Regions from separate parts of the Streptomyces sp. NPDC043685 genome, predicted to be linked through region 4. Evidence: riboswitches for the same ligand, from Rfam matches in the RefSeq annotation. Region 4 holds a riboswitch; each other region holds the start of a gene.
What was found. Region 4 has a riboswitch for cobalamin ahead of AC0665_RS03850 (ribonucleoside-diphosphate reductase subunit alpha). Riboswitches for the same ligand answer to the same signal wherever they lie in the genome.
Positions count from the first base shown of each region.

Region 1: linked by a shared signal. The riboswitch ahead of AC0665_RS25670 (cobalamin biosynthesis protein) and the one ahead of AC0665_RS03850 (ribonucleoside-diphosphate reductase subunit alpha) in region 4 are both predicted to bind cobalamin.
Region 2: linked by a shared signal. The riboswitch ahead of AC0665_RS19845 (ABC transporter substrate-binding protein) and the one ahead of AC0665_RS03850 (ribonucleoside-diphosphate reductase subunit alpha) in region 4 are both predicted to bind cobalamin.
Region 3: linked by a shared signal. The riboswitch ahead of AC0665_RS12735 (energy-coupling factor ABC transporter permease) and the one ahead of AC0665_RS03850 (ribonucleoside-diphosphate reductase subunit alpha) in region 4 are both predicted to bind cobalamin.

Region 1 covers NZ_JBWKCH010000008.1:52,140-57,936, forward strand. Annotated here, with positions in the region: gene AC0665_RS25650 (alpha/beta hydrolase) at 1-451, opposite strand, end outside; gene AC0665_RS25655 (class II aldolase/adducin family protein) at 534-1,262, opposite strand; gene AC0665_RS25660 (inorganic phosphate transporter) at 1,502-2,758, shown strand; gene AC0665_RS25665 (hypothetical protein) at 2,793-3,014, shown strand; cobalamin riboswitch at 3,147-3,285, shown strand; gene AC0665_RS25670 (cobalamin biosynthesis protein) at 3,389-4,342, shown strand; gene AC0665_RS25675 (cobyric acid synthase) at 4,344-5,797, shown strand, end outside.
Region 2 covers NZ_JBWKCH010000005.1:643,040-648,836, forward strand. Annotated here, with positions in the region: gene AC0665_RS19835 (ABC transporter ATP-binding protein) at 1-642, opposite strand, end outside; gene AC0665_RS19840 (FecCD family ABC transporter permease) at 639-1,676, opposite strand; gene AC0665_RS19845 (ABC transporter substrate-binding protein) at 1,688-2,704, opposite strand; cobalamin riboswitch at 2,788-2,948, opposite strand; gene AC0665_RS19850 (CoA-binding protein) at 3,047-3,475, shown strand; gene AC0665_RS19855 (APC family permease) at 3,609-5,213, shown strand; gene AC0665_RS19860 (4-hydroxybenzoate 3-monooxygenase) at 5,236-5,797, shown strand, end outside.
Region 3 covers NZ_JBWKCH010000003.1:805,165-810,961, reverse strand. Annotated here, with positions in the region: gene AC0665_RS12750 (ABC transporter permease subunit) at 1-812, shown strand, start outside; gene AC0665_RS12745 (MDR family MFS transporter) at 809-2,101, shown strand; gene AC0665_RS12740 (serine/threonine-protein kinase) at 2,327-3,817, shown strand; cobalamin riboswitch at 3,947-4,131, shown strand; gene AC0665_RS12735 (energy-coupling factor ABC transporter permease) at 4,162-4,863, shown strand; gene AC0665_RS12730 (energy-coupling factor ABC transporter substrate-binding protein) at 4,860-5,228, shown strand; gene cbiQ (cobalt ECF transporter T component CbiQ) at 5,235-5,797, shown strand, end outside.
Region 4 covers NZ_JBWKCH010000001.1:816,660-822,456, reverse strand. Annotated here, with positions in the region: gene AC0665_RS03870 (GntR family transcriptional regulator) at 295-1,059, shown strand; gene AC0665_RS03865 (DUF3311 domain-containing protein) at 1,206-1,472, shown strand; gene mctP (monocarboxylate uptake permease MctP) at 1,469-3,097, shown strand; gene AC0665_RS03855 (GNAT family N-acetyltransferase) at 3,171-3,677, shown strand; cobalamin riboswitch at 3,694-3,859, shown strand; gene AC0665_RS03850 (ribonucleoside-diphosphate reductase subunit alpha) at 3,982-5,797, shown strand, end outside.

The DNA.
Region 1 (5,797 bases), on a different contig from region 4:
GCACGAACCACGCGGGCAGGGCGCCGAGTTCGCCCGGGACGTCGACGTCGGCGTGTTCGAGGCCGAGCGCGGCGCCGGGGTCGCCGACGTGCACGTTCGGCGTGAGCCAGACCTTGTCGCCGCGGTTCAGGGTGCCGTGCGTGACGCTCTCCAGGCGGCGCACGACGGTGTCGGCGGTGTGCGGGGCGTCGGCCAGGACCGGTCCGACGACCGCGTGGCAGCCGTCGCCGGAGAGGCCGTAGCGGCCGGGGCGCAGGGCGGCGAGGTCCCGGGTGAGTGTGATGTGCCCGGCGGCGGTGCCGTGCACGGTGAGCCGGGGTTCGGTGGGCAGGGGCCTGCCCGGGGGCGCCTTGAGCGCGGCGTCGCTGGCGAGCCGGCCGGCGGCCACCGCGGCGGCACCGGCTCCGAGCAGGGCGGTGACGGCAGCGGCCGTCGCTTTGACAGTGCGCACGGCTCCAGTGTCCCGGCCCGGGCCGCGGCCGACCAGTGGGGGGCGGCGGCGGGGTGACTCCGTCGGGGGGCGTGCGGAGGGCTCAGCCGCGCTGGCCGTAGCCGCGCAGGCGCTCCTCCACCTCGGCGAGCCGGCCCCGGGACAGCAGGCTCGGGGTCAGGCCCGGCACCGAGGAGGCGGTCAGCCACAGGCGGCACATCCACTCCAGCTGGGCGGTGCGGTCGTAGGCCTGGGCGAGGGTGGTGCCGTGGGTGACGGTGCCGTGGTTGCGCAGCAGGCAGCCGGAGCGGCCGGCGAGGGCGCGGAGCATGTGCTCGGCCAGCTCGTCGGTGCCGTAGGTGGCGTACGGGGCGACCCGGACGGGGCCGCCGAGCGCGGCGGCCATGTAGTGGATCAGCGGAAGCTCGTCGACGAGGGTCGAGACGGCCGTCGCGTGCACGGCGTGGGTGTGGACGACGGCCGAAGCGGTGGTGGTGCGGTAGACCGCCAGATGCATGGGCAGTTCGCTGGTCGGGACGAGCGTGCCGAGGACCTGCCGGCCCTCGAGGTCGACGCCGGTCACGTCGCCCGGCGCCAGCCGGTCGTAGGGCACGCCCGAGGGCGTGACCAGGACCGTGTCGCCGACGCGCACCGATACGTTGCCGGAGGTGCCGACGACGAGGCCGTCCGCGACCGTCCGGCGGGCCGTCGCGACGAGGTCCTCCCAGGCCCGCGCCTCCTCGGGGCGCGCGCTCCTGCGCCGCGGCTCCCCCGCGCCCGCTCCGCCGTCCCGCTCGCCCCCGGCCTGTCCGCCGCTCCGCTGCTCAGCCATGCCGCGATCCTGCCATCCGGGGGCGCGGCGCGGTGCCCGGCGGGGCGACTTCCGGACGCTCCGCGGACCCGGCGGGCGGGCCCCCGCGGCGGCGACGGCGGCGCCCGGCCGGGCGAGCGGAACGGGCGGAACGGCAACCGTCCTTCGCGGTCACCCCTGCGCCCCTCTCAGTTCATCTTCCGTTCACTCAGGTTGCCTACGTTCGTATCGCCAATGACCTCGAACGATTGCCTGGGTAAATGGAAAGCTTCTCGCTGATCCTCGCGATTGTGGTGGTAACCGCACTCGCGTTCGATTTCACGAACGGTTTCCACGACACCGCGAACGCGATGGCCACGACCATTTCCACGGGCGCCATGAAGCCCAAGGTTGCGGTGGCCATGTCCGCGGTCCTCAACCTGGTCGGCGCCTTCCTGTCCGTCGAAGTCGCCAACACGATCTCCAAAGGCCTCGTCGACGAGGCCGGCATCCGTCCCGAGGTCATCTTCGCCGCCCTGGTCGGCGCGATCCTCTGGAACCTGCTGACCTGGCTGGTCGGACTGCCGTCCAGCTCCTCGCACGCCCTCATGGGCGGTCTGATCGGCGCCACGATCGCCTCGGCGGGCGTCGGCGCGGTGCACGGTGACGTGCTGGTCACCAAGGTGCTGATCCCGGCCATCGCCGCCCCGCTGGTCGCGGGCATCGCGGCCATGATCGCCACCCGGCTGACCTACTCCCTCGGCAGCAAGGCCGACAGCCAGGCGTCCAAGAAGGGCTACCGGGCCGGTCAGATCGCCTCCGCGGGCCTGGTCTCCCTGGCCCACGGCACCAACGACGCCCAGAAGACGATGGGTGTCATCACCCTCGCCCTGGTCGCCGGCGGCGCCGTCGCGCCCGACTCGGACCCGCCCATGTGGGTCATCCTCTCGGCGGGTCTCGCCATCGCGCTCGGCACGTACCTGGGCGGCTGGCGCATCATCCGCACCATGGGCAAGGGACTGACCGACCTCCAGCCGCAGCAGGGCTTCGCCGCCCAGACCTCCGCTGCCACGGTCATCCTGGCCTCCTCGCACCTGGGCTTCTCCCTCTCCACCACGCACTCCGTGTCCGGCTCGGTGATGGGCGCGGGGCTCGGCCGCAAGGGCGGCGTGGTCCGCTGGTCCACCGCCACGCGGATGTTCGTCGCGTGGGGCCTGACGCTGCCGGCGGCCGCTCTGGTGGGCGCGCTCGCCGAGTACGTCACCGGCTTCGGCAGCTGGGGCACCGCCGTGGTGGCCGTCTTCCTCATCGCCTCCAGCGCGGCGATCTGGAAGCTCTCGCGGCGTGAGGTCGTCGACCACACCAACGTCAACGACACCGAGGACACCGTGGAGGCGGAGCCGGCCGGTGTGGTGACCACCGCGATGGCCGCGGTGACGCCGCCGCCGGCGGGTGCCACCGCGTCCGAGGAGCCGGTCCCCGCGTTCCCGGCGCAGGCCACGGCCGAACGGACGCCGACCACGACCACCACGGTCTGACCCCGTCCACCGGTTACAAGGAAGAGTCTCCGATATGAAGATCGACTGGGCGGCCCTCGGCTCCGTCTTCGGTGTCAGCCTCGTGGTCACCGTGGCCCTCGTCGGCCTGTTCACCCTCGGCATCACCGGTCTGTCGCGCCGCGAGCGCGCGGTGGCGCAGGGCGGGTCCGCCGGGCTCGCGGTCACCGGAGCGTACGCCTGCTTCGCAGCGTGCGCGGCGGCCGTGGGTTACGGGATCTATCTGATCGTGGCCTGAGGGCCCCGATCGCACGCCGTGCCGCCGGGCGGTGCGGGACCCCGGTCCCGCGCCGCCCGGTCGTCGTGTGCGGGGAGGGGCCGGTGTGGGGTTCTGCACACTCTCCCCTCGCAGGTCAGCGGCAAGTTGACGGCGCTTCCCGGCCGTGGTGGACTGCCGGGGCCATTACGGCGGCAGGAGAGGAAGCCGGTGCGAGTCCGGCGCGGTCCCGCCACTGTCACCGGGGTAGTGATCCCCGGGAGCCAGGAACTCTCACCGCCGGTCTCGTCGAACCAGGGCGTGGACACCCTGAGTGAGGACACATATCGCCATGCGCGGCTGCCGATCGAGGTTCACCACCCCACCCCTGCCCGCTTTCCCGGCCGGCTGAGCCCATGGGTGCCGATCGCGTCTTCGCGTACGGCGCCGCCGCCGGTCTGATCGGCGACCTGCTGCTCGGCGATCCTCGCCGGGGGCATCCGGTCGCCGCGTTCGGACGGGCCGCGGGCGCCGTGGAACGGGTGTTGTGGCGGGACCACCGCGGGTGGGGCGCGCTGCACACCGCCGTGTGTGCCGGAGGGGCCGTCGCCCTCGGGTCCGTCGCCGCGCGTGCCGTGCGGACGTCCACCGTCGCCTCCGTCGCGCTGACCGGCGCCGCCACCTGGGCCGTCGTCGGGGGGACGTCGCTCGCCCGGGAGGCGCGGACCATCGGGCGTGCCCTGGAGGCCGGGGACGTCGAGGCGGCCCGGGCCCGGCTGCCGCATCTGTGCGGACGGGACCCGCAGTCCCTCGACGCCGACGGGATCGCCCGGGCCGTGGTCGAGTCCGTCGCCGAGAACACCTCCGACGCCGTGGTGGGGGCCCTGGTGTGGGGCGCCGTCGGCGGGGTGCCGGGGCTGCTCGGGTTCCGGGCCGTCAACACCCTGGACGCCATGGTCGGGCACAAGTCGGCCCGGTACCGGCGCTACGGATGGGCGTCCGCGCGACTCGACGACCTCGCGGGGTGGCCGGGAGCACGGCTGACCGCGGTCCTCGCGACCGTGTCCGGGCCGGATCCGCGGGGGGCCGTGCGGGCCTGGCGGGCCGACGCGGCGAAGCATCCGAGCCCCAACGCCGGTCCCGTGGAGGCCTCCTTCGCGGGGGCGCTCGGGGTGCGGCTGGGCGGGACGCTGTCGTACGGCGGGCGGGTGGAGCACCGGCCCGTGCTGAACACCGAAGGGCGTGCCGTCGGCACGCGCGACGTCGAACGGGCCGTGCGGCTGTCGAAGCGCGTCACGTGGCTCGCGCTCGGAGTGTGCGCGGGCGCGCGGTTGCTGACGCGTGCGCGGTCGTTGAAGAGGGGGACATGAGATGAGCGGTGGACTTCTCGTCGCCGGTACCACCTCCGACGCGGGCAAGAGCGTCGTGACCGCCGGGATCTGCCGGTGGCTGGTGCGACAGGGCGTCAAGGTCGCGCCCTTCAAGGCGCAGAACATGTCCCTGAACTCCTTCGTGACGAAGGAGGGGGCCGAGATCGGGCGGGCGCAGGCCATGCAGGCGCAGGCCTGCCGTGTCGAGCCCACCGCGCTGATGAACCCCGTGCTGCTCAAGCCCGGTGGCGAGCAGAGCAGTCAGGTCGTGCTGCTGGGCAAGCCGGTCGGGGAGATGAGTGCGCGCGGGTACCACGGCGGCCGGCAGCAGAGGCTGCTCGGGACGGTGCTGGACTGTCTGGAGCAGTTGCGGGGCACGTATGACGCGGTGATCTGTGAGGGGGCCGGCTCTCCCGCCGAGATCAACCTGCGGCGGACGGACATCGTGAACATGGGGATCGCCCGGAACGCCGGGCTGCCCGTGCTCGTCGTCGGCGACATCGACCGGGGCGGGGTTTTCGCCTCGTTCTTCGGGACGGTGGCGCTGCTGTCGCCCGAGGACCAGGCCTGTGTCGCCGGGTTCCTCGTCAACAAGTTCCGCGGGGACGTCTCCCTGCTGGAGCCGGGTCTTGAGATGCTCCAGGGCCTCACGGGGCGGCGCACGTACGGCGTGCTGCCCTACCGGCACGGGCTCGGGATCGACGAGGAGGACGGGCTGCGGGTGTCGATGCGCGGGGCCGTCCGGGAGTCCGTCGTCGCCCCGCCCGTCGGCGAGGACGTGCTGCGGGTCGCGGTGTGCGCCGTGCCGCTCATGTCCAACTTCACCGACGTGGACGCGCTGGCCGCCGAACCGGGTGTGGTGGTGCGGTTCGTGGACCGGCCGGAGGAGCTGGCCGACGCCGACCTCGTCATCGTGCCCGGCACCCGGGGAACGGTCCGGGCGCTGGAGTGGCTGCGCGAGCGCGGCCTCGCCGACGCCCTGGTCCGCAGGGCCGCCGAGGAGCGGCCCGTGCTCGGCGTCTGCGGCGGCTTCCAGATCCTCGGCGAGCACATCGAGGACGACGTCGAAAGCCGCCGGGGCCACGTCGACGGGCTCGGCGTCCTGCCCGTGCGGGTGCGGTTCGCCCGCGAGAAGACCCTCACCCGGCCGTCCGGCGATGCCCTCGGGGAACACGTCGAGGGCTACGAGATCCACCACGGGGTCGCCGACGTCACGGGCGGCACCCCCTTCCTGGACGGCTGCCGGGTCGGCCAGACCTGGGGCACCCACTGGCACGGCTCGTTGGAGTCGGACGGCTTCCGGCGGGCGTTCCTGCGCGAGGTGGCGGCCGCCGCGGGCCGCCGCTTCGTGCCCGCGCCGGACACCTCGTTCGCCGCGCTGCGCGAGGAGCAGCTCGACCGGCTCGGCGACCTGATCGAACAGCACGCGGACACCGACGCGCTGTGGCGGCTCAT
Region 2 (5,797 bases), on a different contig from region 4:
GACCCGGTCGCAGTACATCGCCGCCAGGTTGAGGTCGTGCAGGGCGACGACGGTGGTGACCGGCAGGCCGGTGACGAGGGTGAGCAGATCGAGCTGGTGGTGGATGTCGAGGTGATTGGTGGGCTCGTCGAGGAGGAGCTCACGGGGTTCCTGGGCGAGCGCCCGGGCGATCTGCACCCGCTGGCGTTCGCCGCCCGAGAGGGTGTGCCAGGACCGGCCGGAGCAGTCGGCGAGGCCCGTGCGCTCCAGGGCGGCGCGCACCGCCCGCTCGTCGTCCGCCGAGGCCGGTGCCCAGGCTCGGCGGTGCGGGATCCGGCCCAGCCGTACGACGTCCTCGACCGTGAACTCGACCTGCGTGTCGGACTGCTGCTCGACCACGGCGAGGCGCCGGGCGACCGTGCGGCGGGGCAGCTCACCGAGCGGTGTGCCGTCGAGCGTGACGACTCCGCAGGTCGGGGCGAGCAGCCCGGCCAGCAGGCGCAGCAGCGTGGACTTGCCGGAGCCGTTGGGGCCGAGGACACCGACGGTGGAGCCGGTCTCCGGCGCGAGGACCACGCCGTCCAGGATGAGACGCCCGTCGGTGCGGCGGCCGACCCGGTCGGCCCGCAGGCCCGCGTCCGGTGACGCCGTGGTGCCGCTCATCCGGACCTCCGTGTCCGGTACAGCACCGCCACGAAGGCCGGCACCCCGATCAGCGACGTCACGACCCCCACCGGGATCTCCTGCGGGTCCAGGACGGTGCGGGCCAGGGTGTCGACCCACACCAGGAACACCGCCCCGGCGAGGCCGGTGACCGGCAGGAGCCGGGCGTGCCCGGGCTTGGTCAGGGCGCGGGCGGCGTGCGGCAGGACCAGCCCGACGAAGCCGATCGCCCCGGCCGAGCTGACCAGCGCCGCCGTGAGCAGGGCGGTGACGCACAGCAGCACCAGACGGGTGCGGGCGACGGACACCCCGAGCGCGGCCGCCGCGTCCTGCCCGAAGGCGAAGGCGTCGAGGGTACGGGCGTACGCCAGGCACACCACCAGCGCCACGGCCAGCACGGCCAGGCACAGCCACACGTCGGTCCAGCCGGCGCCGCCGAGCGAGCCGAGGAGCCAGAACAGCACGCCGCGGGTCGTCTCGGCGTCGGCGGCGGTCAACACGACGAAGGACGTGAGCGCCGAGAAGAGCTGCATGGCGGCGACGCCCGCGAGGACGACCCGGTCGGTGGTGCCGCCGAGGGTGTGACTGAGCAGCAGCACCAGGGCGAACGACACCAGGGCGCCGAGAAACGCGCCCGCCGGGACCGGGAGGGCACCGCCGCCCACGCCGAGCACGACGACCAGGACCGCTCCGGTGGAGGCGCCGGAGGACACCCCGAGCACGAAGGGGTCGGCCAGCGGGTTGCGCAGCAGCGACTGCATCACCGCACCGCACACGGCCAGTCCGGCCCCGCACACGGCCGCGAGCAGGGTGCGCGGCAGCCGCAGTTGCCAGACGATCCCGTCCCGGATCGGCGTCAGCCGCGAGCTGCCGAGACCGAGATGGGCGGCGACCACGGACCACACGTCGGCGACCCGGATGTCGGCGGGACCGATGGTGACGGCCACGGCGAGGGAGGCCACGAGCGCGACCGCCCCGGCGGCCGCCGGCGCGAGACCGGCCCCGCGCCGGGGCCGCGCCCCGGCACCCGGCACACCGCGGGTGGTCACTTCACCAGCCCGAACCGGCGCAGCCCCGCGGCCACCCGCTCCACGCCCTCGACGGTGCGGATGGTGGGGTTCATGGCCTGCCCGCTGAGCAGCACGTACCGCTTGTGCCGGACGGCGTCCATGTTCCTGGTGACCGGATTGGACTCCAGGAAGGCGATCTTCCTGGCGGCCGACTCGGCGGTCTGCGACCTGCGGGTCAGGTCGCCGATGACGAGGACGTCGGGGTCGCGGTCGGCGACCGTCTCCCAGTTGACCTGCGGCCATTCCTCGTGGGTGTCGCCGAAGGCGTTCTTGGCGCCGAGGGCGCGGGTGATGATGCCGGGCGCTCCGCAGCAGCCGGCCATGTAGGGCGACTCGGAGTTGGCGAACCAGTACAGGAGGGTGACGCCGGAGGCGTCGATGCCGGCCGTGGCCTTCTTCATGCGCCGCTGGAGGGAGGCGACGAGTGCGTCGCCGCGTCCCTTGACCCCGAACACGGTCGCGAGGTCCCGGACCTCGCCGTAGACGGTGTCGATGTCCAGGGCCGTGTCGCGTGCGCCGTCGCCGCCGCCCGAGTTGTCCTTGCCGACGCAGTCGGACGGGGAGACGTAGGTGGGGACGCCGAGCTTCTCGAACTGCTCGCGGGTGGCGACGCCGCCCTTGCCGAGAGTGGAGACGAAGGAGGCGGCGACGAAGTCGGGGTCCGCGGCCAGGACGCGTTCGAAGGACGGGTTGTTCTCGGCGAGGCGGGGCACCTTCGCCTCGGCCTTCTCCAGCCCCTTCATCACAGGGTCGGTCCAGGTGGCGGTGCCCGCGAGGCGGTCGGCCAGACCGAGCGAGAGCAGGATCTCGGTGGTGCCCTGGTTGAGGGACACGGCGTGCCGCGGGGCGGCCGTGACGCGGACCTCGTGGCCGCAGTCGAAGAGCGTGACGGCGGCCTTCGCCGTCGTGGGCCCTGAGGCACCGCAGCCGCTCAGGAGCAGGGAGCCGGCCGTCAGCAGGACGGCGGCACGGGCGGGTCGGGCGAGGGGCACGGGAACCAGTCCTCAGGCGTCGAGGGCCCATTCGCGGAGCCCGGTCGTACGGTGCTCCCCCGCCGCACACGGCCGCGGGGGCCGCCAGCAGGTCTTCGGACTCGGGTTCCTCCGGAGCGGGGCGCCTTCCCGGACGTCCGCGAGGGAGTCCAGTGGCCGAGGCCCCGCCCGTCCCCCTCACCGCTGCGCGTCAGTTCCGGATTCGCACCGGATTCCCTGACCCACGTACATGGGTTCGACTGGCCTCGGCAAGCTATCACGCGGGCCCGCCGGGGAATCATCGCCCGCCCGGAGCCGTTGCCCTGACAGCAGTTCGTCCACGACGTTCCGAGGAGGCCGCCGGTGTACGGCGACGAGGCAACGGTCCGCAGGATCCTCACCGAGCTCGGCGACACCTGGGCCGTGGTGGGCCTGTCGTCGAACCGTCAGCGGGCGGCGTACGGCGTCGCCGCGACGCTCCGGCGCTTCGGCAAGCGCGTGGTGCCGGTGCATCCGAAGGCCGAGACGGTGCACGGGGAGCAGGGGTACGCGAGCCTGGCGGACATCCCCTTCGACGTGGACGTCGTCGACGTGTTCGTGAACAGCGACCTCGCCGGTGCCGTCGCGGACGAGGCGGTCGCCAAGGGGGCGAAGGGCGTCTGGTTCCAGCTCGGCGTCATCGACGAGACGGCGTACGACCGGACGCGTGCGGCGGGTGTGGAGATGGTGATGGACCGCTGCCCGGCGATCGAGATCCCACGGCTGTCTCATGGCCGTGTACAGGAATCCTGAAGCGTTTCCCACGAAACACCCGCACCCGGTCAAGGCTGCACAACGCGTCTTCTGCGGCCGTCCGGCCGGTTCCTAACCTGAGGCCTCTTGCTCGCCGAACTCCCCGAGTTCATCTCCGAGAGGCCTTGTATTCATGGAAAGAGACGGCCTGCGCCGGGACGTCGGGCTGATCGGGCTCATGTGGGCCTCGGTCGGTTCCATCATCGGCTCGGGCTGGTTGTACGGCGCCGAGAAGGCCGTCGTGGCGGCCGGCCCCGCGGCCATCCTGTCCTGGCTCATCGGCGCGGTGGCGATCGTGCTGCTGGCCCTGGTGCACGCCGAGCTGGGCGGCATGTTCCCGGTCGCGGGCGGCACGGCCCGTTATCCGCACTACGCGTTCGGCGGGCTGGCCGGGATGTCGTTCGGCTGGTTCTCCTGGCTCCAGGCGGCGACCGTGGCACCGATCGAGGTCGAGGCCATGATCGGCTACGCCGGGCACTGGCACTGGGCGCAGGGGCTCCAGCACGCGAAGGACGGCACCCTCACGACGAGCGGTTTCGTCGTCGCCGTCGTGCTGATGGCCGTGTTCGTCGTCGTCAACTTCCTCGGCGTGCGCGTCCTGGCGCACACCAACAGCGCCGCCACCTGGTGGAAGGTGGCGGTGCCGCTGGCGGCGATCTTCATCATCGCGGCCGGCAACTTCCACCCGGGCAACTTCACCGAGCACGGCTTCGCCCCGTTCGGCGCCCATGGCGTGCTGAGCGCCGTCAGTTCCAGCGGCATCATCTTCGCCCTGCTGGGCTTCGAGCAGGCGATCCAGCTGGCGGGCGAGAGCCGTGACCCGCGACGTGACCTGCCCCGCGCCACGATCGGCTCGGTCGCCATCGGCGCGGGCATCTACGTCCTGCTCCAGGTCGTCTTCATCGCCGCCCTGCCGCTGAGCTCCTTCGCGCACGGCTGGACCAAGCTCGACTACCCCGGCATCAGCGGTCCGTGGGCGGGGCTCGCGACCCTGGTGGGACTCGGCTGGCTGAGCGTGGTGTTGTACCTGGACGCGGTGGTCTCCCCCGGCGGCACCGGCCTGATCTACACGACGGCCACGTCCCGCGTCTCCTACGGCCTGGCCCGCAACGGCTACGCGCCGAAGCTCTTCGCCCGCACCGACGCGCGCGGCGTGCCGTGGTTCGGGCTGATCGTGTCGTTCGTGACGGGCGTGGTCTGTTTCCTGCCGTTCCCGAGCTGGCAGCAGCTGGTCGGCTTCATCACCTCGGCGAGCGTGCTGATGTACGCGGGCGCCCCGCTGGCCTACGGCGTCTTCGCCGACCGGCTGCCGCACCGGGAACGCCCCTACCGCCTGCCCGGCGGCGCGGTGGTGTCACCCCTGTCGTTCGTGGTGGCCAACCTCATCATCTACTGGTCCACCTGGGACACGCTGTGGCGGCTCGGCGTGGCCATCGTCCTCGGCTACGTCCTGCTCGGCGGCTACGCCTGGTACGCCACCCGCAAGGGCCTGCCGGACGCGCCCCGCCTGGACTGGAAGGCCGCCCAGTGGCTGCCCGTCTACCTGCTGGGCTTGGGCGTCATCTCCTGGCAGGGCGGTTTCGGCGGCCAGGGGCACCTCACGCTGTGGTGGGACATGCTGGTCGTGGCCGTGTTCTCGCTGGCGATCTACTACTGGGCCCGGGCCTCGGCCTCCCTGCCCGCGGAGATAGAGCGGAGCATCGAGGAGGTGGCCGTCACGGAGGTGCCGGTGCACTGAGACCGGCCTCCATAATGTGCGCATGACCCACCCCCTTCCGTCCGTGAACTCCGGCGCCCCGCAACGTTTCCCAGTCGTTGTCGTGGGCGCCGGTCCGGCGGGTCTGACCGTCGGGAACATCCTGCGGGCCGCGTCCGTGGACTGTCTGGTGCTGGAGACGGAGACCCGGGAGTTCATCGAACGGCGGCCCCGGGCCGGGGTCATCGAGGAGTGGGCCGTACGCGGCCTGGAAAAGCGCGGCCTCGCCCGCAACCTCCTGGACCGCGCCGAGCTGCACACCGCGTGCGAGTTCCGCTTCGGCGGCGAGCGCTACCGGTTCCCCTACGGGGAGCTGACGGGCAGTCACCACTTCGTCTATCCGCAGCCGTTGCTGGTGACGGACCTGGTGCGGGAGTACGCCGACGTCCGGGGCGGCGCGATCCGCTTCGGGGTCCGGGACGTGCGCGTCCACGACCTCGACACCGACCGGCCGTGGGTGTCGTACACCTGCCCCGAGACGGGCGAGGGCCAGGTCGCGCACTGCGACTTCGTCGCCGGCTGCGACGGGGCACGCGGGGTGACCCGTGCCTCGCTGCCGCCGGAGC
Region 3 (5,797 bases), on a different contig from region 4:
TGGCCCGCGACCCGCTCGCCCTGGACACCCTCGCCCGGCTGCGGCCCCCCTCCCCGGCGCACCCCTTCGGGACGGACGCGCTCGGCCGGGACGTCCTCGCCCGGATCTCCCACGGGGCGCTGACCACCCTCGGCCTCGCCGTCGCGGTCAGTGCCGCCGCCCTCGTCGTGGGGCTGCTGCTGGGGCTGGTGCCGAGGCTGTCCGGGCCACTGGTCGACACCGTCAGCGCGCTGCCGCCGGTGCTGGCCGGTCTCCTCGTCGCCGGCATCTCGGGCAGCGGCCCCTGGACACCCGCCCTGGCCGTGGCCGTCGTGGCCTGGTCCCCGCTGGCCGCGCACGCCTCCTCGCTGCTGCGGGAGGAGCGTGCGACCACCCATCTGACGGCCACCCGGGCGCTGGGCGCGGGCCGCTGGTACCTGCTCCGGCACGAACTGCTGCCCGCCGTCGTGCCCCCGGTCGCCCGGCACGCCCTGCTCCGGCTGCCAGGCGTCGCGCTGGGTCTCGCCGCGCTCGGATTCCTCGGGCTGGGTGCCCAGCCGCCGTCCCCCGAGTGGGGCCTGCTGCTCGCCGAGAACCAGCCGTACGCCGAGCGCGCCCCGTGGGCCGTCCTGTTCCCCGCCGCCGTGCTCGCCCTGCTCGGGGCGCTCGCCGTGACGGCCGCGGGCGGCCTGCGCCTGCCCCGGCGCCGCACACGGCCCGCGCCCCCGGCCGAACCGCCCGCCGACCGGTCCGCACAGGTCCGGCTCGGGCGGCCGGACCGCCCCGCCGCCCTCCTGACGCCCATGTCCGCCTCACCGACAGAAGAACGATGACCGGTCTCCTCTCCCGTGCCCTTGCCCGCAAGTCCGCCCGTACCCCCGACGCCGGGGTACGCGACGGCACCTGGCGTCTGTGCGGGGAACTGTCGCCGCTGCTGCGGCTGCTGATCCTCACGCAGCTCGCCTTCAACATCGGTTTCTACGCGGTGCTGCCGTTCCTCGCCGAGCACCTCGGCACCGCGATCGGCATGGCGGGCTGGCTGGTCGGGTTCGTGCTCGGCCTGCGCACCTTCAGCCAGCAGGGCCTCTTCGTGGTCGGCGGGTGGCTCGTCGACCGGTTCGGGGTGCGGCCGGTGGTGCTGGCCGGCTGTGCTCTGCGCGTCGCCGGGTTCGTGTGGCTCGGGTACGCGGAGGCGAGCGGTGCCGTGATCGGGGCGGTGCTGGTGATCGGCTTCGCCGCCGCGCTGTTCTCCCCCGCCGTGGAGTCCGAGGTGGCCCGTCAGGCGGTGGTCTGGGAGGAGGAGGGGCACGGCCCGCGCACCCGGGTCCTGGCCCTGTTCAGCGTGGCCGGCCAGGTCGGGGCGTTCGCCGGGCCGCTGCTCGGGGCGCTGCTCCTCGCGGTCGACTTCCGCACGGCGTGCCTGGCCGGCGCCGGGGTGTTCGTGTTCGTCCTCGCCGGGCACCTGTGGCTGATGCCGCAGCACATTCCCGGCCGGGTCCGCGTCCGGGAGCGCGGCGGGATGCGTGTCCTGCTGCGCGACAGGCGTTTCCTCGCCCTGTGCTGCGCGTACGGCACCTATCTGCTCGCCTACAACCAGCTGTACCTGGCCCTGCCGGACGAGGTGCAGCGTGCGGCGGGCTCCCAGGCGCCCCTGTCCTGGCTCTTCGCGCTGTCCTCGGTGCTGGTGGTCTTCACGCAGCTGCCGGTGACCCACTGGGCGGGCGAGCGGCTGGATCTGCGCCGCTCCATGGCCGCCGGACTGCTGCTGATCGCGTCCGGGTTCGCGGTGGTGGCCGCCGCCCGGCCCGCGGGCTGGACGGGCACCGCGGGGCTGCTGCCGGCCGCCGGCTTCGTGATCTTGCTCACGGTGGGGCAGATGCTGGTCGTACCCGCCGCGCGTGCCTGGGTGCCGGACCTCGCCGAGGAGGGGCGGCTCGGCCTCTACATGGGTGCGCTGTCGTCCGTCTCCGGCCTGATCGTCCTCGCCGGCAGCGCGGCCACGGGTTCCCTGCTCGATCTGGGCCTGCCGCCCGCCGTGCCGTGGCTGGTCCTCGCGGCCGTACCCGCCCTGGCCGTGCTCCTGCTGCCGCGTCGGGTGAGGGAGGCGGGCGCGGCGGCCTGAAACGCGTCGGGAGGCGCCCCGCGCGCGGCGCGAACCGGGTGCGCGGGGGTGTCATCCGGCGTGCGGCCGTCCCGCCCGGCGATTTCCGGGGCCGTACCGTCCGGGGACACCACTGTGGGGCTCCGCGGTCATACCGCGCCAGTATCCTGGGTCGGCTGCGGCGCCCCTGCCAATCCCCGTGCACGAGCGGGGAGTTCGGCCTGCGGCGACGACCTTCCCACACGCATGAGACGAGGACGAGTGCTGCTAGCGGGCCGCTACCGGCTGGATGTTGAGATCGGGCGCGGTGGAATGGGAGAGGTCTGGCGTGCGTACGACGAGACGCTCGCCAGAGCGGTGGCCCTCAAGCTGCTGCTGCCCCAGGACACCGACGCCACGGCGACCTCCCGGTTCCGACTGGAGGCGCAGACCGCCGGGCGTCTCAACCACCCCAACGTGGTCGGTGTCCTGGACTTCGGCGAGTACGACAACCGGCTGTACCTCGTGATGGAACTGGTCGAGGGCGACAGTCTCGCCGGGGTGCTGACCAAGTCCGGCGCGCTTCCCGCCGAGGAGGTGGCCCGGCTCGCCGCGCAGGCGTCCGCGGGGCTCGCCGCCGCCCACGGGCAGGGCATCGTGCACCGGGACGTCAAACCCGCCAACCTGCTGCTGGACTCCCAGGGCACGCTGAAGATCGGTGACTTCGGCATCGCGCGGTTCCTCGACGACCCGGGCGCCGCGCTCACCGCCACCGGCCAGATCGTCGGCACCGGCCTCTACCTCGCGCCCGAACGGGCCCTGGGCAAGCCCGCCGGGCCCGCCTCCGACATGTACTCCCTGGGCTGTGTGCTCTACCAACTGCTCAGCGGCCGTCCTCCGTTCCAGGCCGACACCGCCGTCGCCCTTCTCCACCAGCACCTCGACTCGGCCCCCGTGCCGCCTCGCGACCTCGGTGTCTCCGGACTCCCCCCGGCGTTCGAGAACTACCTCCTCGGGCTGCTCGCCAAGCAGCCCGAGGACCGGCCCACCGCCCAGCAGGCCGCCGAGTGGTTCGCCGGGGGTGCCTGGCGGGGCCTGCCCGAGCCGCTGCCGGAGGTCTCGCCGCCGCTGCGGCCGCAGCCCGCGCCCACGGCGATGTCCGCGCCCCCGGGCCGGTACGCCGCCGAGGCGGGCAGCCCGACCACGTACGCGCTGCCCGCGACCACGGGGCACCGCACCGCGGCCCGGGCGGCCCAGGCGGGGCGTTCGGGCCGCTCGCGCGGGCGCGGCGGCCCCGGCAACCGGCCGAGACTGGTCGCGACGGCCGCCGCCGCGGCCCTCTTCCTCGCCGCGATGCTCATCGGCATGCGCTGGTTCTCCCCCGACACCACGGCGGAGGGCACGGAACCCGACGCGTCCCCGTCCGCGAGCAGTCCGGCCGCGACGCCGTCCGCCGGCTCCGCCGCGTCCCCCTCCACCGAGCCGGCGTCCGGCCAGGGGGCTGGTCCGGCGTCCGGCCAGGCCGCCGGTCCGGGGTCCGGCCAAGGGGCAGCCGGCACGCCGGCCACCGGCACCGTGACCGACGTCACCGCGTCCGAGCCGGCCGCTTCCCCGACCCCTGCCGCGGCCCCGCCCGGCGCCGTGCCTCCTGCGGAGGAGGCGGGCGACGGCGGCCCGGCGCAGCCGAACCCGCAGGCCCCGCAGGCCGGGCTGGACGGGGAGGGCGACGACGGCGGGGACGAGGGCGGCGACGACTGACACGGCCCGGACGCCGGGCGACGCGGCCGTGCGCGCAGCGCGTGGATCAGCGGGGGGATGCGCCGGTGTGCGAGCGGACGCCCCCTCGCGCGCCCCCATGGGTGGCTTGTCATCGCCCTTACCCCGGCCTTATTGTCACCAGGCCTTGGTGAACGGGAAATCCGGTGTGATGCCGGTGCGGCCCTCGCCACTGTGAATCGGGAAGTCCGGCTCCGGCCCTCACGGGCAGCCACTGGGTCCTTGTGACCCGGGAAGGCGGAGTCCGGGCGGTGGTACCCGTCAGCCAGGAGACCGGCCAAGGCGCGTCAACCATCCACGAGGTGCTGGAGAGGGTCTGCTGAGCCATGCACATTGCCGAGGGTTTCCTTCCTCCGGCGCACGCGGTCGCCTGGGGCGTCGCGTCGGCGCCGTTCGTCGTCCACGGGGTCCGGTCGCTCACCCGTGAAGTGCGCGAGCACCCCGAGAGCACCCTGCTCCTCGGTGCGTCCGGCGCCTTCACCTTCGTCCTGTCCGCCCTGAAACTGCCTTCCGTCACCGGCAGTTGCTCACACCCCACCGGCACGGGCCTGGGAGCCATCCTGTTCCGGCCGCCCATCATGGCGGTGCTGGGCACCATCACCCTGCTCTTCCAGGCGCTGCTGCTCGCGCACGGCGGCCTGACCACGCTCGGCGCCAACGTCTTCTCGATGGCGATCGTCGGCCCCTGGGCCGGATACGCCGTCTACCGGCTGCTGCGGCGTTACGACGTGCCGCTGATGGTGACGGTGTTCTGCGGCGCGTTCGTCGCCGACCTGTCCACCTACTGCGTCACCAGCGTGCAGCTGGCGCTCGCGTTCCCCGACCCGGGCAGCGGCTTCCTGGGCGCGCTCGCCAAGTTCGGCTCCATCTTCGCCGTGACCCAGATCCCGCTCGCGGTGAGCGAGGGCCTGCTGACCGTGCTCGTGATGCGGCTGCTGGTGCAGTCCAGCAAGGGCGAACTGACCCGGCTGGGCGTGCTCCTCGCCGAGAAGCAGGCCCCCGCCGAGTCGGAGGCGGTGGCCCGGTGACCAGGAACACGAAGATCAACCTCATTTTGCTCGTCGCCGTGGCCGCGCTCGCGGTGCTGCCCTTGGCGCTCGGCCTCGGCGACCACAAGAAGGAGCCGTTCACGGGCTCCGACTCCGAGGCCGAGACGGCGATCACCGAGCTGAAGCCGGACTACGAGCCGTGGTTCTCGCCGCTGTACGAGCCGCCGTCCGGCGAGATCGAGTCGGCGCTCTTCGCTCTCCAGGCGTCCCTCGGCGCCGGTGTCCTCGCCTACTACTTCGGTCTGCGCCGGGGACGCCGGCAGGGTGAGCGGCGGGCGCTGGAGCGGGAGGCCGACAGCGCGCTGTCCGGCGCCGCCGCGAAGTCCTCAGCGGAACGGGACTGATCCCGGGTGCTGCCGATCGACGCGGCGGCGCACAGCAGTCGCTGGCGCCGCCGCCATCCCGTGGACAAGGCCGTGCTCGGGCTCGGCCTCACCGTGCTCGCGATCTCCCTGCCGCCCTGGCCGGGTGCGGCCCTGGTGCTCCTGACGGCCCTGGTGGTGCTGCTGGGGCCGGCCGGTGTGCCCGCGCGGCGGCTGTGGCGGGCCTACCGGGTGCCGCTGGGCTTCTGCGTGACCGGCGCGGTCACCCTGCTGGTCCAGGTCGGCGGGCCGGGGGGTTTCGTCTCCTTCGCCCCCGACGGCCCCGTCCGGGCCGGGGAGTTGCTGCTGCGCACCTCGGCGGCCTCCCTGGGCGTGCTGCTGTTCGCCTTCACCACACCCCTGTCCGACCTGCTGCCGCGCCTGATCCGGGCCGGGATCCCGGCGCCCGTCGTGGACGTCGCGCTGGTGACGTACCGGATGAGCTTCCTGCTGCTGGACTCCGTGCGCCGCATCCGGGAGGCCCAGGCGGCCCGGCTCGGGCACACCGGCCGGGCCGCGGAGTGGCGTTCCCTGGCCGGGCTCGGCGCCGC
Region 4 (5,797 bases):
ACAAACCCCCCTGCTCCCCGCGGTGAGACGTGGGGCGCCAGGACCTGGACCAATGGTATAGACCAGTACGGGGAGCTTGGACCAGACCAGCAGGCCTGTCAAGGGTCGCGATACGGCCCTGACCAGCCGTTATGCGACCTACATATGCAGGAACCTTTAAGTAAGAAGCCAGCGAAAACCCAGGCGGGCACGGCATACTGCGGGTAGACCACAGGGAATGATGGACTAGACCAAAACAGGCGCCGACGGTATACAAGTGGGATCGTTCGGCGGACCGAGCCGGGAAGGCGGAGCATGAGCACCGACGTCAGCAGCGCGGAGAACGAGAACGGGGTGCCCGTCCGTACCGCGCGCGTGCCCAAGTACTACCGCCTGAAGAAGCACCTGCTCGACATGACGGAGACGCAGGCGCCCGGCACACCGGTCCCGCCCGAGCGCACACTGGCGGCGGAGTTCGACACCTCGCGCACCACCGTGCGCCAGGCGCTTCAGGAGCTGGTCGTCGAGGGCCGGCTGGAGCGCATCCAGGGCAAGGGCACCTTCGTCGCCAAGCCGAAGGTCTCGCAGGCGCTGCAACTGACCTCGTACACCGAGGACATGCGCGCCCAGGGTCTCGAACCCACCTCGCAGCTGCTGGACATCGGCTACATCACCGCCGACGACCGCCTGGCCGGGCTGCTCGACATCACGCCCGGCGGGCGCGTGCTGCGCATCGAGCGGCTGCGCATGGCCAACGGCGAGCCGATGGCCATCGAGACCACCCATCTGAGCGCGAAGCGCTTCCCGGCCCTGCGCCGCTCCCTGGTGAAGTACACGTCCCTGTACACCGCGCTCGCCGAGGTCTACGACGTCCGTCTCGCGGAGGCAGAGGAGACCATCGAGACGTCCCTGGCCACCCCGCGCGAGGCCGGCCTGCTCGGCACGGACGTCGGCCTGCCGATGCTGATGCTCTCCCGGCACTCGCTGGACCGGGACGGCCGGCCGGTGGAGTGGGTGCGGTCGGTGTACCGGGGCGACCGGTACAAGTTCGTGGCCCGGCTGAAGCGGCCGGCCGACTAGGTCGTGTCCGCGGCGCTTCCGTCGCTGCTGGGGCGTGGTTTCGGTTGGGTACCGCATTGCGGACGAGGGGTTCCGCTATGGCCACACCCTGACCTAGATTGCCTGCGCATTACAACAGGTGATCACCAAGGGGACGGAGCCGCCTGATGTCGCAAGCACCGCAAGTCAGCAGAGGGCCGGTGGTGACGCCCCTGCGCGTCGTCATCGCCGTCTGCCTCATCGCGCCCTTCGTGGCCATGCTGTGGGTCGGCTCGTACGCGAAGACCGACCCGGCCTTCATCGGGATCCCGTTCTTCTACTGGTACCAGATGGCGTGGGTGCTCATCTCCACCGTCCTGACGATGATCGCCTACAAGCTGTGGCAGCGTGACCAGCGCGCCCGCTCGGCCGCGAAGGGCGGTGCGTCGCGGTGAAGGACGGCGTGAACGGCGTCGCGCTCGGCGTCTTCATCTTCTTCTTCCTGGCCGTGACGGTCATGGGCTTCCTGGCCGCGCGCTGGCGCAAGGCCGAGAACGAGCACAGCCTGGACGAATGGGGCCTGGGCGGCCGCTCGTTCGGGACCTGGATCACCTGGTTCCTGCTCGGCGGCGACCTGTACACGGCGTACACCTTCGTCGCCGTGCCGGCGGCCATCTACGCGGCGGGCGCGGCCGGTTTCTTCGCGGTGCCGTACACCATCCTGGTGTACCCCCTGATCTTCACCTTCCTGCCCCGCCTGTGGTCGGTCTCCCACAAGCACGGGTACGTCACGACCTCCGACTTCGTGCGCGGCCGGTTCGGCTCGAAGGGCCTGTCGCTCGCGGTGGCCGTGACCGGCATCCTGGCGACGATGCCCTACATCGCGCTCCAACTGGTCGGCATCCAGGCCGTGCTGGACGTGATGGGCGTCGGCGGCGGCGAGAACACCAACTGGTTCATCAAGGACCTGCCGCTGCTGATCGCCTTCGGTGTGCTGGCGGCGTACACGTACTCGTCGGGTCTGCGGGCCCCCGCGCTCATCGCGTTCGTGAAGGACACGCTGATCTACATCGTCATCGCGGTGGCGATCATCTACATCCCGATCAAGCTGGGCGGCTTCGACGAGATCTTCGCCAAGGCCGGTGAGGCGTACGGCCAGACCAACCCGGCGACGGGTGCGCCGCGCGGTGCGCTGGTGCCCGCCGAGGCGGGACAGTGGACGTACGCCACGCTGGCGCTGGGCTCCGCCCTGGCCCTCTTCATGTACCCGCACTCCATCACGGCGACGCTGTCCTCGAAGAGCCGTGAGGTGATCCGCCGCAACACCACCATCCTGCCGCTGTACTCCCTGATGCTGGGTCTGCTCGCGCTGCTCGGGTTCATGGCGATCGCGGCCGGCATCAAGGTGCAGAACGGGCAGCTGGCGATCCCGCAGCTGTTCGAGACGATGTTCCCGGACTGGTTCGCGGGCGTGGCCTTCGCGGCGATCGGGATCGGTGCGCTGGTGCCCGCGGCCATCATGTCCATCGCGGCCGCGAACCTCTTCACCCGCAACATCTACAAGGACTTCATCAAGCCGGACGCCACACCGGCGCAGGAGACCAAGGTCTCCAAGCTGGTCTCCCTGCTGGTGAAGGTGGGCGCCCTGGCCTTCGTCCTCACCATGGACAAGACGGTCGCCATCAACTTCCAGCTGCTGGGCGGCATCTGGATCCTGCAGACCTTCCCGGCCCTGGTCGGCGGCCTGTTCACTCGCTGGTTCCACCGCTGGGCGCTGCTCGCGGGCTGGGCCGTCGGCATGGTCTACGGCACGTACGCCGCGTACGGCGTGGCCTCCCCGACCCAGAAGCACTTCGGCGGCTCGGCGAAGGAGATCCCCGGCATCGGGGAGATCGGCTACATCGGCCTCACGGCGTTCGTCCTGAACGTGGTGGTGACGGTGGTCCTGACCTTCGTCCTCAAGGCCCTGAAGGCCCCCGACGGCGTCGACGAGACCAAGCCGGAGGACTACACGGCCGACGCCGGCGACCCGGGCGTCAAGGTCGAACTGCCGCCCGCCACCGCGGGATCCGCCCACTGACGTCCCCGCCGACACCCCCGCGGGCCGCCGAAACGCATGGCGTCGGCGGCCCGCACCCGTACACACTCCTGCCATGGACTTCCGGATCGGCCCCGCACGCCCCGCCCACCACGCCGTCCTCGGCGAGATCACCGCCCGGGCGTACCTCGACGACGGCCTGCTCGACTTCGGCGAGAGCGACGCCTATCTCGCCGAGCTGCGTGACGTCGCCGGGCGCGCCGCCACCGCCGAGGTCCTGGTCGCCACGGCCGACGACGAAGTCCTCGGTGGCGTCACCTTCGTCCCCTCCGGCGGTCCGATGGCCGACATCGCCCGGCCCGGCGAGGCCGAGCTGCGGATGCTCGCGGTGGCTCGCGCGGCCCGGGGGCGTGGCATCGGCGAGGCCCTCGTCCGCGCCTGCGTCGACCGGGCCCGCGCCACCCCGGGCTGCCGCGGCATCGTGCTCTCGACCCAGCGCACCATGCGCTCCGCCCACCGCCTCTACGAACGGGTGGGTTTCGTCCGCACCCCGGAGCGCGACTGGAATCCCCTCCCGGAGCTGGACGACATCACGCTGCTCACCTACGTGCTGACCCTCTGAGAGCGACTGCGACACAACATCTGGGGGTGCCTTCGGCGCCCGGCACAAGATGTATGCTCATGCTCGCTGTCGCCGCAGGGGAATCCGGTGCGAATCCGGAACTGTCCCGCAACGGTGTACCCATGCCCTTTCACAGGTGTATGGGTGTCAGTCCGAGGACCTGCCGACAGCGCACCCGGCCACCCGGCCGGTGTGCCTGACGTCCGGGCCTCGTGGAATGGGCCGGTGGACGCGACGCCGCGTGCGCTCGTGTGCTCCCCCCTGCCCTCGACGAGGCCCCGTGCCGAGCGAGGGAGAGCCCCACGTGACCATCGCGCCAGCCGAACCGGCCTCAGCCGCCGAAGAAGAGCAGGACGCTCCCGGTGCCGCGTTGCTGCGGACCCTGACCGAGCTGACCGCCGACCTCCCCGACACCGATCCCGGCCGGGTCGCCGCCGCCGCGCTGCGCGGCCGGTCCTCGCGTGCGGCCTCCGCCGAGATGATCGCGGAGTTGCGGGAGCTGGCGACGGAGGCCGCGGCCGGTCTGATCTCCGAGGACCCCGCCTACTCCCGGCTGGCCGCCCGGCTGCTGACCATCGGCATCCGCGAGGAGGCCGCCTCCCAGGGCGTCACGTCGTTCACCGAGTCCGTCGCGGTGGGCCACCGCGAGGGGCTCATCGCCGACCGCACCGCCGCGTTCGTACGGCTGCACGCGGCCCGGCTCGACGCGTTGATCGACACCGGCGCCGACGACCGCTTCGGCTACTTCGGCCTGCGCACCCTGCACAGCCGCTACCTGCTGCGGCACCCGATCACCCGCAAGGTGATCGAGACGCCCCAGCACTTCATGCTGCGCGTGGCCGCCGGTCTGGCCGAGGACGACACCAGCCGCTCGGTGGACGAGGTCGCGGCGCTCTACCGGCTGATGAGCCGCCTCGACTACCTCCCCTCCTCCCCCACCCTCTTCAACTCGGGCACCCGGCACCCGCAGATGTCGTCCTGCTACCTCCTCGACTCCCCCAAGGACGAGCTGGACTCCCTCTACGACCGCTACCACCAGGTGGCCCGGCTCTCGAAGCACGCCGGCGGCATCGGACTGGCGTACTCCCGCATCCGCGCCCGGGGTTCGCTGATCCGGGGCACCAACGGGCACTCCAACGGCATCGTCCCGTTCCTGAAGACCCTCGACGCCTCGGTCGCCGCGGTGAACCAGGGCGGCCGGCGCAAGGGCGCGGCCGCGGTCTACCTGGAGACCTGGCACGCCGACATCGAGGAGTTCCTGGAGCTGCGCGACAACACCGGTGAGGACGCCCGCCGCACGCACAACCTGAACCTCGCGCACTGGGTGCCGGACGAGTTCATGCGGCGGGTGAACGCCGACGGGCAGTGGTCGCTGTTCTCCCCCTCGGACGTGCCCGAGCTGGTCGACCTGTGGGGCGAGGAGTTCGACACCGCCTACCGGGCGGCCGAGGCGAAGGGGCTGGCGAGGAAGACCCTGCCCGCCCGTGAACTGTACGGCCGCATGATGCGCACCCTCGCGCAGACCGGCAACGGCTGGATGACCTTCAAGGACGCCGCCAACCGCACCGCCAACCAGACGGCCGAGCCGGGTCACGTCGTGCACTCCTCCAACCTCTGCACGGAGATCCTGGAGGTCACCGACGACGGGGAGACGGCGGTCTGCAACCTGGGCTCGGTCAACCTCGGCGCGTTCGTGACCGGGGGCGGCATCGACTGGGAGCGGCTGGACGAGACCGTCCGTACGGCCGTCACCTTCCTCGACCGGGTCGTCGACATCAACTTCTACCCGACGGAGCAGGCGGGCCGTTCCAACGCCCGCTGGCGCCCGGTCGGCCTCGGCGCGATGGGCCTGCAGGACGTCTTCTTCAAGCTGCGCCTGCCCTTCGACTCGCCCGAGGCCAAGGCGCTGTCCACCCGCATCGCCGAGCGCGTCATGCTCGCCGCGTACGAGGCCTCCGCCGACCTGGCCGAGCGCAACGGCCCGCTGCCGGCCTGGGAGAAGACCCGTACGGCCCGGGGTGTGCTGCACCCCGACCACTACGACGTGGAGTCGACCTGGCCCGAGCGCTGGGCGGCCCTGCGGGAGCGCATCGCCACGACCGGCCTGCGCAACTCGCTGC